One region of the Psychrobacillus sp. FSL H8-0483 genome, then DNA from elsewhere that is predicted to be linked to it. Evidence: riboswitches for the same ligand, from Rfam matches in the RefSeq annotation. Region 1 holds a riboswitch; each other region holds the start of a gene.

What was found. A riboswitch is a leader RNA that binds a small molecule or an ion and turns the genes downstream of it on or off. The one in region 1 is predicted to bind S-adenosylmethionine.
Region 2: it holds a riboswitch for S-adenosylmethionine, as region 1 does, so the genes downstream of both, metK (methionine adenosyltransferase) here and MHB48_RS04765 (ATP-binding cassette domain-containing protein) in region 1, are expected to answer to the same signal.
Region 3: it holds a riboswitch for S-adenosylmethionine, as region 1 does, so the genes downstream of both, MHB48_RS02665 (methionine biosynthesis PLP-dependent protein) here and MHB48_RS04765 (ATP-binding cassette domain-containing protein) in region 1, are expected to answer to the same signal.

What each region holds. Positions count from the first base shown of each region.
Region 1 covers NZ_CP152052.1:1,046,772-1,052,074, reverse strand. Annotated here, with positions in the region: gene addB (helicase-exonuclease AddAB subunit AddB) at 1-521, opposite strand, end outside; gene lepB (signal peptidase I) at 601-1,152, opposite strand; gene MHB48_RS04780 (TVP38/TMEM64 family protein) at 1,145-1,786, opposite strand; gene MHB48_RS04775 (AzlC family ABC transporter permease) at 1,901-2,608, shown strand; gene MHB48_RS04770 (AzlD domain-containing protein) at 2,613-2,921, shown strand; SAM riboswitch class I at 3,021-3,127, shown strand; gene MHB48_RS04765 (ATP-binding cassette domain-containing protein) at 3,277-4,302, shown strand; gene MHB48_RS04760 (methionine ABC transporter permease) at 4,292-4,954, shown strand; gene MHB48_RS04755 (MetQ/NlpA family ABC transporter substrate-binding protein) at 4,980-5,303, shown strand, end outside.
Region 2 covers NZ_CP152052.1:2,988,004-2,993,306, forward strand. Annotated here, with positions in the region: gene MHB48_RS14275 (alpha/beta hydrolase) at 5-796, opposite strand; gene MHB48_RS14280 (gamma carbonic anhydrase family protein) at 906-1,418, shown strand; gene metK (methionine adenosyltransferase) at 1,929-3,125, opposite strand; SAM riboswitch class I at 3,326-3,443, opposite strand; gene pckA (phosphoenolpyruvate carboxykinase (ATP)) at 3,637-5,223, shown strand.
Region 3 covers NZ_CP152052.1:550,578-555,880, reverse strand. Annotated here, with positions in the region: gene MHB48_RS02680 (hypothetical protein) at 1-264, opposite strand, end outside; gene MHB48_RS02675 (hypothetical protein) at 348-1,022, opposite strand; gene MHB48_RS02670 (hypothetical protein) at 1,199-1,696, opposite strand; SAM riboswitch class I at 2,001-2,105, shown strand; gene MHB48_RS02665 (methionine biosynthesis PLP-dependent protein) at 2,500-3,618, shown strand; gene metC (cystathionine beta-lyase) at 3,618-4,805, shown strand; partial or broken gene MHB48_RS02655 (5-methyltetrahydropteroyltriglutamate--homocysteine methyltransferase) at 4,835-4,960, shown strand; gene MHB48_RS02650 (LysE family transporter) at 5,210-5,303, opposite strand, start outside.

The DNA of each region.
Region 1 (5,303 bases):
AATTTTTGTTCCATCAAATCAAGCATCATCATAATGTCCGATGATTTATCGAGTAAGGTTTTAGGTGCATTTACTGTTTGCAAATCATTTAGAGCGTTGGACATTGTCGCACTGTCGAGACAGTAGCGACTAAACTCTTTCAATAGCACTTCTATTTGATCTGTAAATCCTCGTTTGGTTGCAGCTCTCTTAAATAATTTAAACTCTTCTTTATTGTCTTCCAACAAACTTCGGATCAGCATCCGGTACCCAAATCCACTTATTTCTTCTTTAGCAATTCCGCCAGTCTCTTGTAGCACACGCCAAGCCAATCGCTTAAATGTCGTCACCTGTGCTCGTATTAACCCTTCAAGTCCTGAACCAGCAGCAAGATCATACTCACTAGAAAAAGACATTTGGTCTGGAACAATATAAAATAACGGATCTCCTAATGGAGCCGCTTTTAGTGTATTAACTATTTCTCTTTGCATGAAATTTGTCTTGCCTGATCCAGATCGACCAGTAACTATTCGTAATGACAAAATAACCTAGCCCCTCTCCATAAAAAAATCCGAATAATCCCTTACTTCTATTGTACAAAACATACGATAGAGAGGGAAATTATTCGGAATAAAAGTTAAATGTAAAACTAGAAATTGGCCAATATCTCACTTTTACTTCACCAATAATCTCATCTTTTTCAATAAAGTGAAAGTATCGACTATCTAGACTAGACATACGATTATCACCCAATACAAAATACCTATTCGGAGGAACCGTCATACTACCAGTTACCTCGGATAACTCAAAATCCTCCGTAAAATTTTCTTCCGGATGTTTATAAGCTTCATACGTTTCTAGAAATGGCTCTTCTACTTTTTTATTGTTAATAAATAACTCATCGTTTTCGTATTTAATCGTATCTCCTGGAATCCCAATCACTCTTTTTACATAATCTTCATTTTGTGCTCCATGAAATATAATAATATCCATCCGATTGATCGGTGAAAGCTTGTTCACAATCACTTTATCATGATCAGAAACTGTTGGCATCATGGATTTCCCAACAACTTCGTAATTAGTTGCAATAAACATACGAACTATCGTAACGATAACTACCCCAATGATGATTGCTGCTAACCATTCTACTACTTCTTTTTTCGTTTTACTCAAGATTTTCTCCTCTTTTAAGTTTACTTTCATTACTAATTTTTTGAAGATCAGCTTCCACTTTTGTATTAATTCGTTTTTCGATCCATTTCCCGACAAACCAAAGATTGGCAATTACAAGCACAACAATAGCCGTTCGCAATGGTTGCGTTACAAATGATTTAATATCAGATCCAATGAAACTCACGACGGATATCATGATGAATTTCCCAAGCGTAACTGTCCATAGATATGTATTCTTTTTCATATTAGACAAACCAGCAACAATATTGATAATCGCAGATGGAGTGAACGGAAAACAAATGAGCAAAAATAGTGGACCGAAACCATTTCTCTCTACCCATAATATTAATTTTTGAATCTTTTCATGCCTCGTAATAAAACCAAGAACCCGAGCTCGTCCATATTTACGAATGACTAGAAATACGGTATATGCACCTGCAACAGATCCTATCCAAGAAAGAAGAAATCCAAAAAGTAATCCGTATGCGGTTACGTTCGCTACGATAAATACTACTAACGGCAAAAACGGTAAAAAGGCCTCTAAGAAGGGCAGAAGGATACCGATTATTGGTCCGAGAGCACGATACTCATTCGTTAAATTAGATAATGTCTCCAATGAAAACCAATCAGGCATGTTGCTTTCCTCCACTACTATGTATATTTATACTATTCCCTATTATTGTATACATAAAACTATTTTCTTATAGTATAATTTGTTCATTATGTTTTTTAGGGGGTTAAATTCTAATTGAAAAATTCATTATTTGGACAAGGTTTAAAGGCTGGAGTTAGTATTGCAATTGGCTATTTTCCAGTTGCTTTGACATTTGGTTTACTTGCCAAAACATCTGGTCTATCCATTCTAGAAGCTACAGCTATGAGTATTTTTGTGTATGCTGGAGCAGCCCAATACATGTCCTTGACGCTAATATCGAAAGGTGTCGATCCTATTTTAATCGTTTTAAACACTTTTGTCGTCAATATACGTCACTTTTTAATGACGGCTGCACTTAATGAAAAGATGCAGAGTGAGAAAAGATGGATTAAAGGAATCTATGCTTTTGGTATTACGGACGAATCGTTTTCGGTGCTTGCAACGCAAAAGGAAGAAAAGATAGCTACCTCCTTTGCGTTTGGAGTCGCATTGATCGCGTATAGTAGCTGGGTTATTTTTACTGCAATTGGTCATGTAATCGGAGCAAATCTCCCCGCTTTCTTACAGGCGGCCATGTCAATTGCTTTGTATGCTATGTTCGTCGGTCTCCTTGTCCCTTCTATGCGAGGAAATCGTAAAGTTGTCATGCTTGCGTTAATCGCTGCAACTATCAATGGATTTTTTTATTGGTCACATCTATTATCGACAGGTTGGTCCATTTTAATCGCTACACTGGCATCTTCTATTTTTGTCGAAATAATTTATGCACGGCGTGGTCGTGGTTTGCCGAAAGGAGTTTAAGTAAATGGGTGCATGGTATTGGTGGACACTACTTGGAATGACGCTTGTTACATATATCCCTCGAGCTTTTCCACTCACCTTCTTAGAGGGTAAAGAATTACCACCAGTCGTTTCTGGTGTATTACGAAATATTCCCTATGCTGTTTTAGGTGCATTAATATTTCCTGCTATTTTATACGTGCAAGAAGGTCATTTACTATTTGGCATAATAGGTACAGTTGTTGCATTTTCTTTAGCTTTTATTTTCGAGAATGTAATGGTTGTAGTGCTAGGTACTATCGGAGTTTTAGCTCTATACAGTTTTATATTTTAATTATTCAGAATTATTTTATTTTAATAATACACTTGACGTCTAAGTTCTTAATGTTTAAAGTTTAAAACAATTCTTACAACAATTAAATAGCACATCACTTTCTTATCCAGAGAAACCGAGGGGCAGGCCCTATGACGTTTCGGCAGCAGGTTCAATTTGAACACTGTGCCAATTCCTGCAAGCGAATTTCGCTTGAAAGATGAGAAGAGATGGTTTTTCGTATATTCGAAGAGCTTTCTTTTTCTTATCTAACTTTAGATAAGATCAAGAAAGCTTTTTTTGTTCTCTTGATAGAAAGTTAGATGATTGCAAATCTTTGTCTGTTAAGAATGAATGAACATCAGGAGGTTTTCACATGATTGAATTTAAAAATGTTTCCAAGACATTTCGTCTTGGCAAACGGGAGGTGCATGCAGTCAAGAATGTTTCTCTAAAAGTAAGCAAAGGAGAAATATTCGGCATTATCGGATTTAGTGGAGCTGGAAAAAGTACACTGTTACGACTTGTCAATATGCTCGAGCGTCCCTCATCTGGGTCCGTATTAATCCAAGACATTGACGTTAACTCACTATCTTCCAAAGACTTACGAACGAGACGCCGCAACATTGGAATGATCTTTCAGAACTTTAACTTGTTTAACTCTCGTACAGTAGCAGGAAATATTGCGTATCCACTCAAGCTTGCTGGTTTATCCAAAAAAGAGATTAATACGCGAGTAGAAGAGCTATTACAATTTGTTGGTTTAGCAGATAAAGCAAAAGATTATCCGGATCAATTATCTGGAGGTCAAAAACAACGCGTCGGCATTGCAAGAGCATTAGCTACTTCACCAGACATACTTATTTGTGATGAAGCGACATCTGCACTCGATCCTGAAACAACAGCAGACATTTTACGCTTACTAAAAAAAGTAAACAAAGAGTTTGGCATAACAATCTTGCTCATCACGCACGAAATGCATGTTATCCAATCGATTTGTCACAAAGTTGCTGTAATGGAGAATGGAGAAGTTATCGAATCTGGTGATGTGTTCGATGTATTCACAGATCCACAGCATTTGACTTCGCAACGTTTTATCCAATCCGTGCAACAAGACTTACCTTCTGAAAATATTTTAGAAGATTGGCGCACAAAAGGCGGCAAAAAATTATACCGTGTTATTTTCAAAGGGGAGATTACGAATAATGCCGTACTCTCCCAAGTCACTCAAAAGCATCAGGTTCATTTCAACATTGTGTATGGTTCCATTCGAGAGCTACAAGAAAAACTCTTCGGAAATTTACTTATCTCATTCGAGGGTAAAACAGAAGCTATACAAAATGCATTAGAAGAATTAAAGACAATTGTCAATTTGGAGGAGGTGGCACACCATGAAAGTTGATTGGAGTACATTTTGGCCACGAATTTTAGAATCGACTGGCGAAACAATTATTATGGTGATTGCTACACTCATATTCGGTTCCATTCTTGGAGTTACTATTGGTCTATTACTATTTGTCACAAGAGAAAAAAATATTTTAGAAAACAAAGTTGTTTTTCAAGTGCTAAATATTTTAATTAATATTATTCGACCTATTCCATTCATTATTTTCCTAGTAGCTATTTCACAGTTAACTAGATTAGTTGTTGGTACAACAATCGGTACTGCAGCTGCTATCTTCCCAATGACGGTAGTTGCAAGTTTTTCAATCGCCCGAGTAGTGGAAAACAACTTAGTAAGTATTGATCCAGGAGTAATCGAAGCTGCGCAAGCAATGGGCGCTAGCCCCCTTCGCATCATTTTTACTGTATTAATTCCGGAAGCGCTTGGGCCCCTAATTTTAGGGCTAACGTTTATCACAGTTAGTTTAATCGATTTCTCAGCGGTTGCCGGTACGGTCGGTGGTGGCGGCTTAGGTCATGTCGCGATGACTTACGGATATCAACGATTTGACGGTAGTGTCATGCTCGTTACAGTCATTATTTTAATCGTTCTTGTGCAGCTCGCACAATGGTTAGGAAATACTTTATCTAAAAAATTTATGAGGCGTTAATTTAATTTAAAGGAGAGATTTATTGATGAAAAAGTTAAGTTTATTCGTACTAGCAATTATTACTGCTTTGGTATTATCCGCGTGTGGGAGTTCTTCGGCATCTACTACAGAAGGTAAAGAAACAGTAAAAGTAAAAATTGGTGTGAATGGTTCTGATGGTATTCAATGGCCTATTCTTCAAGAAAAAGCTGCAAAAGAAGGTATTGAAATTGAATTAGTAGAGTTTGCTGATTACACATTACCGAACAATGCACTTGCACAAGGGGACATTGATTTAAATGCATTCCAACATCTTTCGTTCTTATCGCAATATGTAAAAGAAAGTGGTAACGATCTTATTCCAATTGGT
Region 2 (5,303 bases), 1.9 Mb from region 1:
GTTATTAAACAATATATCCAATAGATCTTAGGACATTATTGATAAACGAATGTGAGTAAGCAAAAATTTCTTCTCTTTCAGGTTCTTGATATAAATCGTGGAAACAATTTTTCCACTCTTTAAATTGATATTCTGACAGCTCTTGCTGTTTCAACCAACTTGCTGAAGCTTTTGTGTCCGTAACTTTGTCTCTTTCGCCAGTCATTAATAATAAAGGAACATTGGGTATGGAATTCGTAGATTGAACTACCGTTTTCATTAGATGTTGGAGTTCTTTATACCAATCATTTGTTATAAGTGTACGATAACTATAGTCATTTACAAATTGTTGATACACTTCATAGTTTCTTGTTAAATCATTTAACTGTATATCATGCTTTATTTTTTGCTGAACCGATAATTTTGCTAAAGCATTTGTCCATTTAGACGGCATTTTTTCCAATTGCAACCATGGAGAAGTCAGAATAATACCTGCATACTCTACTTCTAATTTGCGTAAAACTTTTACTAACAATGTAGCACCGAGGCCATGTCCTAGTAGAAATATTGGAAGATCATAAGCTACCGCTACTTGAAGAGCTTGTTTTATGTACTCTTTATACTGTTCAAAGGATTCATCATGAAGGACTTTAGCTTTGTTAAGCTCACCGTGACCAGGTAAATCCCCCATGACAATGTGGTAATTGGAACTTCTTAGTTTTTCAATGAGCCAAGCATATCTTCTATGATGCTCATATGCACTATGAACAATGACTATGACGGCTTTTGGTTTTTCTTCTGTTTCCCATTTCCACATGCACATCACACCTCTTTTCTATCACTCTATACTCTGTATAATTTGTTTCTTTCCAACTGTTTGTTTGATACCATTAATTATATTCTATTTTATAAGGAGCGTGTATATCTTGATCTATCCATATAAAGACAAAAAACCAACAATTGATGAATCAGTGTTTATAGCTGATTATGTCACAATAACAGGTGATGTGACAATCGGACCAGAGTCTACAATTTGGTTTAATACGGTAATTAGAGGAGACGTTGCTCCTACTATTATTGGACGAAAAGTGAGCATACAAGATTTAAGTTGCCTTCATCAAAGTCCAAATAAACCACTTATTATAGAAGATGAAGTGACCATTGGACATCAAGTTACTTTACATAGTTGTATTGTTCGAAAAGGTGCCTTAGTCGGGATGGGTTCGATCATATTAGACGGCGCAGAAATAGGAGAAGGAGCATTCATCGGAGCCGGGAGTCTTGTACCTCCTGGAAAGAAAATTCCACCTAACTCCCTTGCTATGGGGAGCCCAGCGAAAGTTGTACGAGAATTAACGGATGTTGATAAAGAAGATGTACAACGAATTATTCGTGAGTATGTAGAAAAAGGGCAGTATTATAAATCGATACAGGAATAAAAAAAGAGCAAGCGCCCTTTAAGCACAAAACCTATTTTCTTTCATTTCCGGAGGGCTTTGAACAGACTTCTTGCTATATTATTACCGTTTTATTTTTGTGAGAGGCTGTTCGTGACTGACGTCACGAACAGCCTCTTTTTTCTCGGTAATCTTCTGGCATTTGTCCGTCTGTCGCACTCCTACAACTTTCGAAAACAGGTTAATACTTTTTTCGATAAAAAGAAGAGACTCTTTCCTACTCCTATTGCAAGCTCCCGAAGATGCAATTTCCGCTTCTTCTACTTTTAATACATTCCCCCATGCATCGTATTCATAAGTCGCTATCTACTCACCGTTTTGATCGGTTAAAGCAATGACACTTCCGTGCGCGTTGTAATGGTAGAAGTAGGTTTGAGCGTCTTTTTTTAATAAGAGTAATTGCCCATTTACCGAAAGTTATATTCCATGAGAAAACTATAACAAAAAAACGATACTTCCCTATATTTCTCAAGGAAAGTATCGCTTTTTTAATTATAGACCAGCTTTTTCTTTTAAAGCTTCTGCTTTATCTGTTTTTTCCCATGGTGCGTCGATGTCTGTACGACCGAAGTGACCATAAGCTGCAGTTTGTTTGTAAATTGGGCGACGTAGGTCTAGCATTTTAATAATTCCTGCTGGACGAAGGTCAAATAGTTCACGAATATGTGCTACTAATTGTGCCTCTTCTACTTTCCCAGTTCCAAATGTATCTACAGCAATAGATACAGGTTGTGCTACACCAATTGCATATGCTAATTGTACTTCGCAACGATCTGCAATTCCAGCCGCCACAATATTTTTGGCAACATAGCGAGCAGCATATGCAGCAGAACGGTCCACTTTCGTTGGATCTTTACCTGAGAATGCACCACCGCCATGACGAGCGTATCCACCATAAGTATCTACGATGATTTTACGACCTGTTAAACCAGCATCTCCTTGAGGTCCACCAATTACAAATCGGCCAGTTGGATTGATAAAGTATTTTGTATTTTCATCGATTAAATGAGCAGGAACAATAGGTTTGATCACTACTTCTTTTAAATCTTTTTGAATTTGCTCTAGCGTTATTTCTGGATGATGTTGTGTAGAAATAACAATCGTATCAATACGAACTGGATTATTATTCTCATCATATTCCACTGTTACTTGCGTTTTACCATCTGGGCGTAAGTAGTCTAATGTTTCATCTTTACGCACTTCTGCTAAACGGCGTGCCAGTTTATGCGCTAAGCTAATTGGAAGTGGCATAAGTTCTGGTGTTTCATTACAAGCATAACCAAACATAAGACCTTGGTCACCTGCACCGATTGCTTCAATGTCTGAATCCGTCATAGATCCTTCACGAGCTTCTAAAGCTTGGTCAACACCCATTGCAATATCAGCAGACTGCTCATCAATTGAAGTTAAAACTGCTGAAGTTTCAGAGTCAAAACCATATTTAGCACGAGTATATCCAATTTCTTTAATAGTAGAACGAACCACTTTAGGGATGTCTACATAAGTAGAAGTTGTGATTTCTCCTGCAACTAATACAAGACCAGTAGTAACGCTTGTTTCACAAGCAACACGTGCATTTGGATCTTCCGTTAAAATTGCATCTAAAATAGCATCAGAAATTTGATCACAGATTTTATCTGGATGTCCTTCTGTTACTGATTCCGATGTAAATAATCGACGTTGTGTCATAGATTGTTCCTCCTATATCCTGCGAGATTTCTCTCAAGAATTGATACGGTACTCATTCCCATGTCAAGCCATTTCAATTAGATTAAACTTGAAGCCGTTTCGGACTTGGCACACAAGGATAAAGGGCGATGTTAAATAAAAAAGCCTCCCGCTCACGCAAAAATACATGAGGAAAGGATTAATATCATAAGCACCTTTCACTCTTATCAATCAAGGGATTTCACCTTGTCTCAGGTTGGGCACCTTTGTAATAAAATTGCTAATTACAGGTTGCCGGGTTTCATAGGGCCTGACCCCTCCACCAGCTCGGGATAAGAGTATCCGTTCAATTTACCATCATACGTACTTAGGAAGTAGAAGTCAAGCGTTATTTCGAAAAGTTTTCACACATGAAAAAAATATTCAAGTCATTAGTGTAGACTAATTAGTCAAATGTGTTATACTATTTCACATATCAATGAAAAATCCTCTAAATAAGAGGCAATAATTAAAAAAAGGATGGTAAGACAACATGAATTCAATCGATACTGTGAGTGAACTGAACGAATTGTTAGCTGGTAACAACATTAGCGTTCAATTATCAGTACCACAACTTGTAGAAAAGGCAACATCTAGAGGAGAAGCAGTTTTAACTTCTACTGGAGCGGTAAAAGCAGAGACAGGTAAATACACAGGTCGTTCTCCAAAAGATAAGTATATTGTTGAAGAAGCTATCTCCAAAGACAAAATCGATTGGGGTTCAGTAAACCAACCTATCTCCTCTGAAATTTTCGAAGCATTATATATTAAAGTGACAGAGTATTTAAAGGAACAAGATGAATTATTTGTATTTAAAGGATTTGCTGGTGCAGACAAAGAATCCCGTCTAAGCATTCAAGTAATCAATGAATATGCATGGCACAATTTATTTGCACATCAATTATTCATCCGCCCTTCATCAGAAGAGCTTGCATCTCATGAAGCGGATTTTACAGTTATTAGTGCTCCTAACTTTAAAGCAGACCCTGCAGTTGATGGAACTAAATCAGAAACCTTCATCATCGTATCTATGGAAAAACGTGTTGTTCTAATTGGTGGTACAGAATATGCTGGAGAAATGAAAAAATCTATTTTCTCTATTATGAACTATTTATTACCAGAACAAAACATTTTACCAATGCACTGTTCAGCAAATGTTGGGGAAGAAGGCGATGTAGCTTTATTCTTCGGTCTGTCTGGAACAGGTAAAACAACACTTTCTGCTGATGCTGGACGTAAATTAATCGGAGATGACGAGCATGGTTGGTCAGATAATGGTGTATTTAATATAGAAGGTGGATGCTATGCAAAATGTATCGACCTAACTCGTGAAAATGAGCCACAAATCTATGACGCGATTACATTCGGAACTGTTTTAGAGAACGTAGTAGTTGATGCAGAAACTCGCATTGCAATTTATGCGGATAACTCTTTAACTGAAAACACACGTGCAGCATACCCAATCCAAAATATCGAAAACATTGTAGATCCTTCTGTAGCAGGTCACCCTAACACAATTGTTTTCTTAACTGCTGATGCATTTGGCGTACTGCCTCCAATCAGTAAATTAACGAAAGAACAAGCGATGTACCACTTTTTAAGCGGATTTACATCTAAACTGGCAGGAACTGAACGCGGAATCACATCACCACAACCAGCATTCTCAACTTGCTTTGGTTCTCCTTTCTTACCATTACATGCAACTGTGTATGCAGAAATGCTTGGGAAGAAAATCGATGAGCATGGTGCACAAGTATTCCTAGTAAACACTGGTTGGACTGGTGGGGAATATGGAGTGGGTAGCCGAATGAAACTGGCTTATACTCGTACAATGGTTCGCGCTGCAATTGACGGAAAACTAACTAATGTAGAAACGGCTAAAGATGAAATATTCGGTCTTGAAATCCCTACACATATTGAAGGCGTACCATCTGAAGTATTAATTCCACGTAATGCATGGGCAGATAAAGAAGCTTACGACACAAAAGCTACGGCCCTTGCACAAGCATTCCGTGAAAACTTTAACAAATTCGGTACAGTATCAGAAGACATTTCGCTTAAAGGCGGTCCAATAGCATAATCATCCTCAAGCTAGCACAGTTATTGTGCTCCATTGGGTGCAAGTTGTTATCACCTTAAGTACAAATAATACAAAAAGGG
Region 3 (5,303 bases), 500 kb from region 1:
CATTTCTTTTAATATATTTGTGAAGTAGTTACTGTCCAGATAAGGAACTACTTTAGAATAAATATGATAGTCTTTAGCGTTCTTTGAAATAGCCTGAATATGTTTGAGTGCTATATAATATACGTCTTTACCTACTTCAAAAATAATATGATCTTGTTTAAAATTTAACAAGATCCCTTCTACCAATTGATTTTCACTAAGAAACAAGGTAATTTTCATACCTTTAAGGGCGTCTAATACTTTTTCCAAGTTTTGAGCTTGCAATTTGGTAGTGCCTCCTTCATAGAATATTCGTCGGCTCTGACCTGCAGAAGCGACGAACGCATCTTTTAGCTATTCATTTTCATTTATTGCTTCTTAAGTTTTTCCCTCAACTTATTTATTTTTTTCTCATGATTCGGTTTTTCTTCTTTACTTATTATTTCCTCGTGATTCGGTTTTTCTTCTCCACTTATTATTTCCTCGTGATTCATTTTTACGTCCTTATTTACCTTTTCTTCTATATTTACTTTTTCATCATTACTTGTCTTTTCTTCTATTCCTTTTTCGTTCTTATTTGTTTGATTCTTGGAAATTTCTTTTTCATGTTGCTTCTGGTTTCCAACTATTGCTTTATGACTGACGTTACGCATATGGAACATCGAAAATCGAACTACTTCTTCGTTCGATATAATGGTTACAAAATGTTCATTAACCTCATCCATTATACCCTCTAGCATTTCAGGTCCACCGCGGTTAATTTTTACCCATCGATATCTTAAGCATTCTAAAACACTCGCAAAATCCTTAGCCTGTATAAACTCAAAATCCTCTAACTCCATATCGAGTTTTACTAAATTTTTAGTGTTATGCGTTAAACTCTTGATGTGGTGTCTATTATAATAGACAATTCCATCCTCTTTAGTAAGCAACGTAATGTAATCCTTTTCTACTGCAAGTAGCTTACCGACACGGGATTCTGGACCTCCCCTATCTACTTTAACTATTTCATTAACGAAGAATAGCATCATATCGTTATCCATAATATCCCTACCGCCTTTTTTATTATTCTAGTATCTATATGTATCAAGGGATAACTAGGTAGGGATAAAAGCCCATTTAAGCATAATAGGCCAAGAAATTCGAAATTATTATGTTTAGAATTCGCCGATTCTGACTAGCAGAAACGACGAATGAGTAAAAATCTATTTTTTCGCTCTTATTTTTTATTTCCCTCTTGTTTTTTTGCTTTTTCATCATTTTTATTTGCATTTTCATCATCTTTGGATTTCTCAATTTTTACCCCGTAACTGATGTTACGCATATGAAACATAGAAATCCTAATAACTTCTTCGTTAGAAACAATTGTTATAAAATCGTCATGTACTTCATCCATAATTCCCTCTAGTGTTTCTGGGCCACCACGATTAATTTTTACCCATTTGTATTGTAAACCTTTTAATACACTCCTATAGTCTTTAGCTTGAATGAACACAAAATCCTCAGGAACTTGAAGATCAAGTTGTACCTCATTTTTTGCATTAATCGTTAAACTCTTAATGTGATGTGTATAATAATAAATAACCCCGTCCTCCGCAGTAAGCACTGTAATATGATCTTCTGCTGCTGCAAGTAGCTTACCGACACGGGATTCTGGACCACCTCTATCTACTTTAATCGTGGAATTAACTAGAGAATGCAACATCTCTTTATTCATTTACTTTTAACCCCCTTTTTTGTATTATCCATGTATCTATATGTCTTGGGGGAATTCAAGTAACGGACATATGCCTACTTTAAGATAATTGGATAAGCATTATTTTTCCTACTAATAGGTATACTAATTCCAGATGAAATCTTAATTACTACCAAGGTAACAAGAAGAAAGCAGGGAAAAAGAAAATTGGAAAGCAATGGTTTCTCTTATTCATCTGAGATGAAGTCTTAAATTTTCAACTTGTATTTGGATATTTACCATGGTAAACTGATTTAAATTAACATTTAGAAAATTTAATATTTATTTCTTATCTAGAGAGACGGAGGGATTGGCCCAAAGATGTCTCAGCAACCAGCCAATAAGGTGTGGTGCTAATTCCAATAGACGGTAACCGTCTTGAAGATAAGAGGACTAACTTCAGTATATTATTGGGGATTCTCTTCTTATTAGAGAATCCTCTTTTTGTTGGTCCGAAAGTATAGCTTTTCTACCTAGTAACTATCCAGACCCCAGCACCTATTAATGAGAGCACTGAAAAAGTGGTGTTCTAATAAAATTCCTAATAAATATCCGCTAATTGGATTTAGCACAGCTCTGTTCGCTTTCCCACAGGAATCTCACGCCGCCGTGCTTAATCCTATAGTACACAGCATCGTTACATCAAATATGAGTTTTTCAGTGCCCTCCTAATACTCGTGTGGTTACTCGTTTCTGTAGAATGTAGCTACACTGGCTGGGTAGTCGCCTCATAGCAGTAATAGGCACTTACGATTTCTTATTTTAATAGTAGAGGATGAATAGCATTGACTAAAAAGAGTATAGAAACACAGTTAGTTCAATTAGGTAACCACAGTGATGCAAAGACTGGTGCAGTTAATCCACCGATTTATTTATCCACCGCATATAAACATAACGGACTTGGTCAGTCTACAGGCTATGACTATACACGTACTAAAAACCCTACTCGAGCAATTTTAGAAGAAGGAATTGCAAAACTGGAAGGTGGAGATGCTGGTTTCGCCTGTAGTTCCGGTATGGCAGCCATTCAATTAGTATTATCTCTCTTCCGTTCTGGAGATGAATTAATCGCTCCAGAAGACCTTTATGGCGGGACGTATCGTTTGTTTAATCAGTACGCAAATTCCTACAATATTCATACTACATATGCAAAGTTCGAATCCGTAGAAGAAGTGGAATCGTTACTTACTAAAAATACAAAAGCAATTTTTATTGAATCACCTACAAATCCCTTAATGCAGGAAATTGATATTCTTCAATATGCAAAATTAGCTAAGCAGCAGCAATTATTACTCATTGTGGATAACACATTTTTAACCCCCTACTTACAACGCCCTATTGAACTAGGTGCACATATCGTCATGCATAGTGGTACGAAATATATTGGTGGACACAACGACGTGCTTGCTGGCCTTGTTGTGACAAAAGGTTTGGAACTAAGCGAAAAATTACAAGCGAATCATAACGCTGCTGGTGCGGTTCTTTCTCCATTTGATTCATGGTTATTAATTCGTGGGTTAAAGACACTTCACTTACGAATGAAACAACATGACGCAAATGCAAAAAAAATTGTAAAATTCCTACAAAATGAATCAGTAGTTAAAGATGTTCTTTATCCCGGAAAAGGCGGTATGCTTTCCTTCCGCTTACAAAAAAGTGAGTGGGTTGGGCAATTCCTAGAAGGACTTCAATTAATCGTCTTCGCCGAAAGTCTTGGTGGAGTTGAAAGCTTCATCACATATCCAGCTACTCAAACGCACGCGGAGATTCCAGAAGAAGAACGTAATGCACGTGGTGTGGATAATAGTCTTTTACGCTTCTCGGTTGGCGTAGAGGAAGCAGAAGATTTAATCGCAGATTTGAAACAAGTTTTCACAGCTCTAGAAAGTGAAGTGAAAATATAATGAAGGGCCCTAATAAACATTTAGAAACTAGCCTAATAACCGCTTCGACACGAGGAGATTTTGAACAAAAAACTGGTGCAGTGAATGTACCGATTTACTTATCGTCTACTTTTCATCAAGAAAATTTCGACAGTTTTGGTCCTTATGACTATAGCCGATCCGGGAATCCTACTAGAGATGCATTAGAAAAAACAATTGCGGAACTGGAAGGTGGTACAAGAGGATTTGCCTTTGCTTCTGGTCTTGCAGCTATCTCCTCTGCTTTTATGTTGTTATCAGCTGGAGATCATATCGTCATCACGGAAGATGTATATGGTGGTACTTTCCGATTTGTCACGGAAGTATTGCCTCGTTTCGGTATTGAGCATACATTTGTGGATTTATCCAATTTAGAAGATGTTAAACACGCAATTAGATCCAATACAAAATTAATATATGTAGAAACCCCATCTAACCCACGCTTAGGGATTACGGATATTTCTAGTATGGTTGATTTAGCAAAAGCACATGATTGTCTTACATTTCTAGACAACACATTTATGACACCGCTCTACCAACGGCCGTTAGATTTTGGCGTAGATATAGTATTACATAGTGCTACAAAATTTCTATCCGGTCATAGTGATATTATTGCCGGACTTGCTGTTACCAATGATGAAGCGTTAGGCAAAAGATTAGCATTTATCCAAAACTCTTTCGGTGCTATTTTGGGAGCACAGGATTCGTATTCTTTAATTCAAGGCATTAAAACAACTAGTGTTCGTTTCGAGAAATCAACGGAATCTGCTAAGAAAATGGTAGACTATTTAGTTAATCATCCTTTAGTAGAAGAAGTTTTTTATCCTGGATTACCTACTCATCCAGGAAATGAAATCCATGCAAAACAATCTTCAAGTTCTGGAGCAGTGCTTTCCTTCCGTCTACCAGATAAAGCTACAACTAAAGCATTTGTTGACCATGTACAAATCCCAGTATTCGCTGTAAGCCTTGGGGGCGTGGAATCTATTCTTTCTTACCCTGCAACAATGTCCCATGCTGCAATGCCACAGGAAGAACGGGAAAAACGAGGAATTACAGATGGGCTTCTTCGATTCTCTGTCGGTGTAGAACATGTAGATGATTTAATCGCAGATTTCGAGCAAGCACTTCAAGCAGCTACAGAACAAAAACAGAAAGTTGGAATTTAACATGACAAAGAATTTAACTCTAACAGCGCCTTCTATCTGTTACTGATGGCGAATTTCGTCGTAAATGGTGGCACTTCGATTTCCTTGGTGGATTAGATAGCGTCGAATTTTATGAAACGGACAAAGGACTTACATTCAAGGGCGTACAAGCAAAATGATTTTGGAAAAGAGATACAGACGAACGTTAGTTACGAGATTACATCCCTTGTCCGTACAACTCCTCGGCATTTAAAACGCATCATACAAAAACTCTCAGATGCCAAAATACTTTTAATAGAACAGAAAAAGTTAATTGTATTAGACTAGGAACGATTAGATAAGCTTTCAAATGGCCTGCGAAATGAATAAAGGACTGGTTATATTTCACCAGTCCAATATATAATCAATTACGCCTTTGCTTAAAGTTAAAATATTTCTATTAAGTCTACTACAAATTCAAATACAAAATACCCTGCAAACCCAAACAAGATAAGGCCAGCAACAGTGGAAATCCATTTA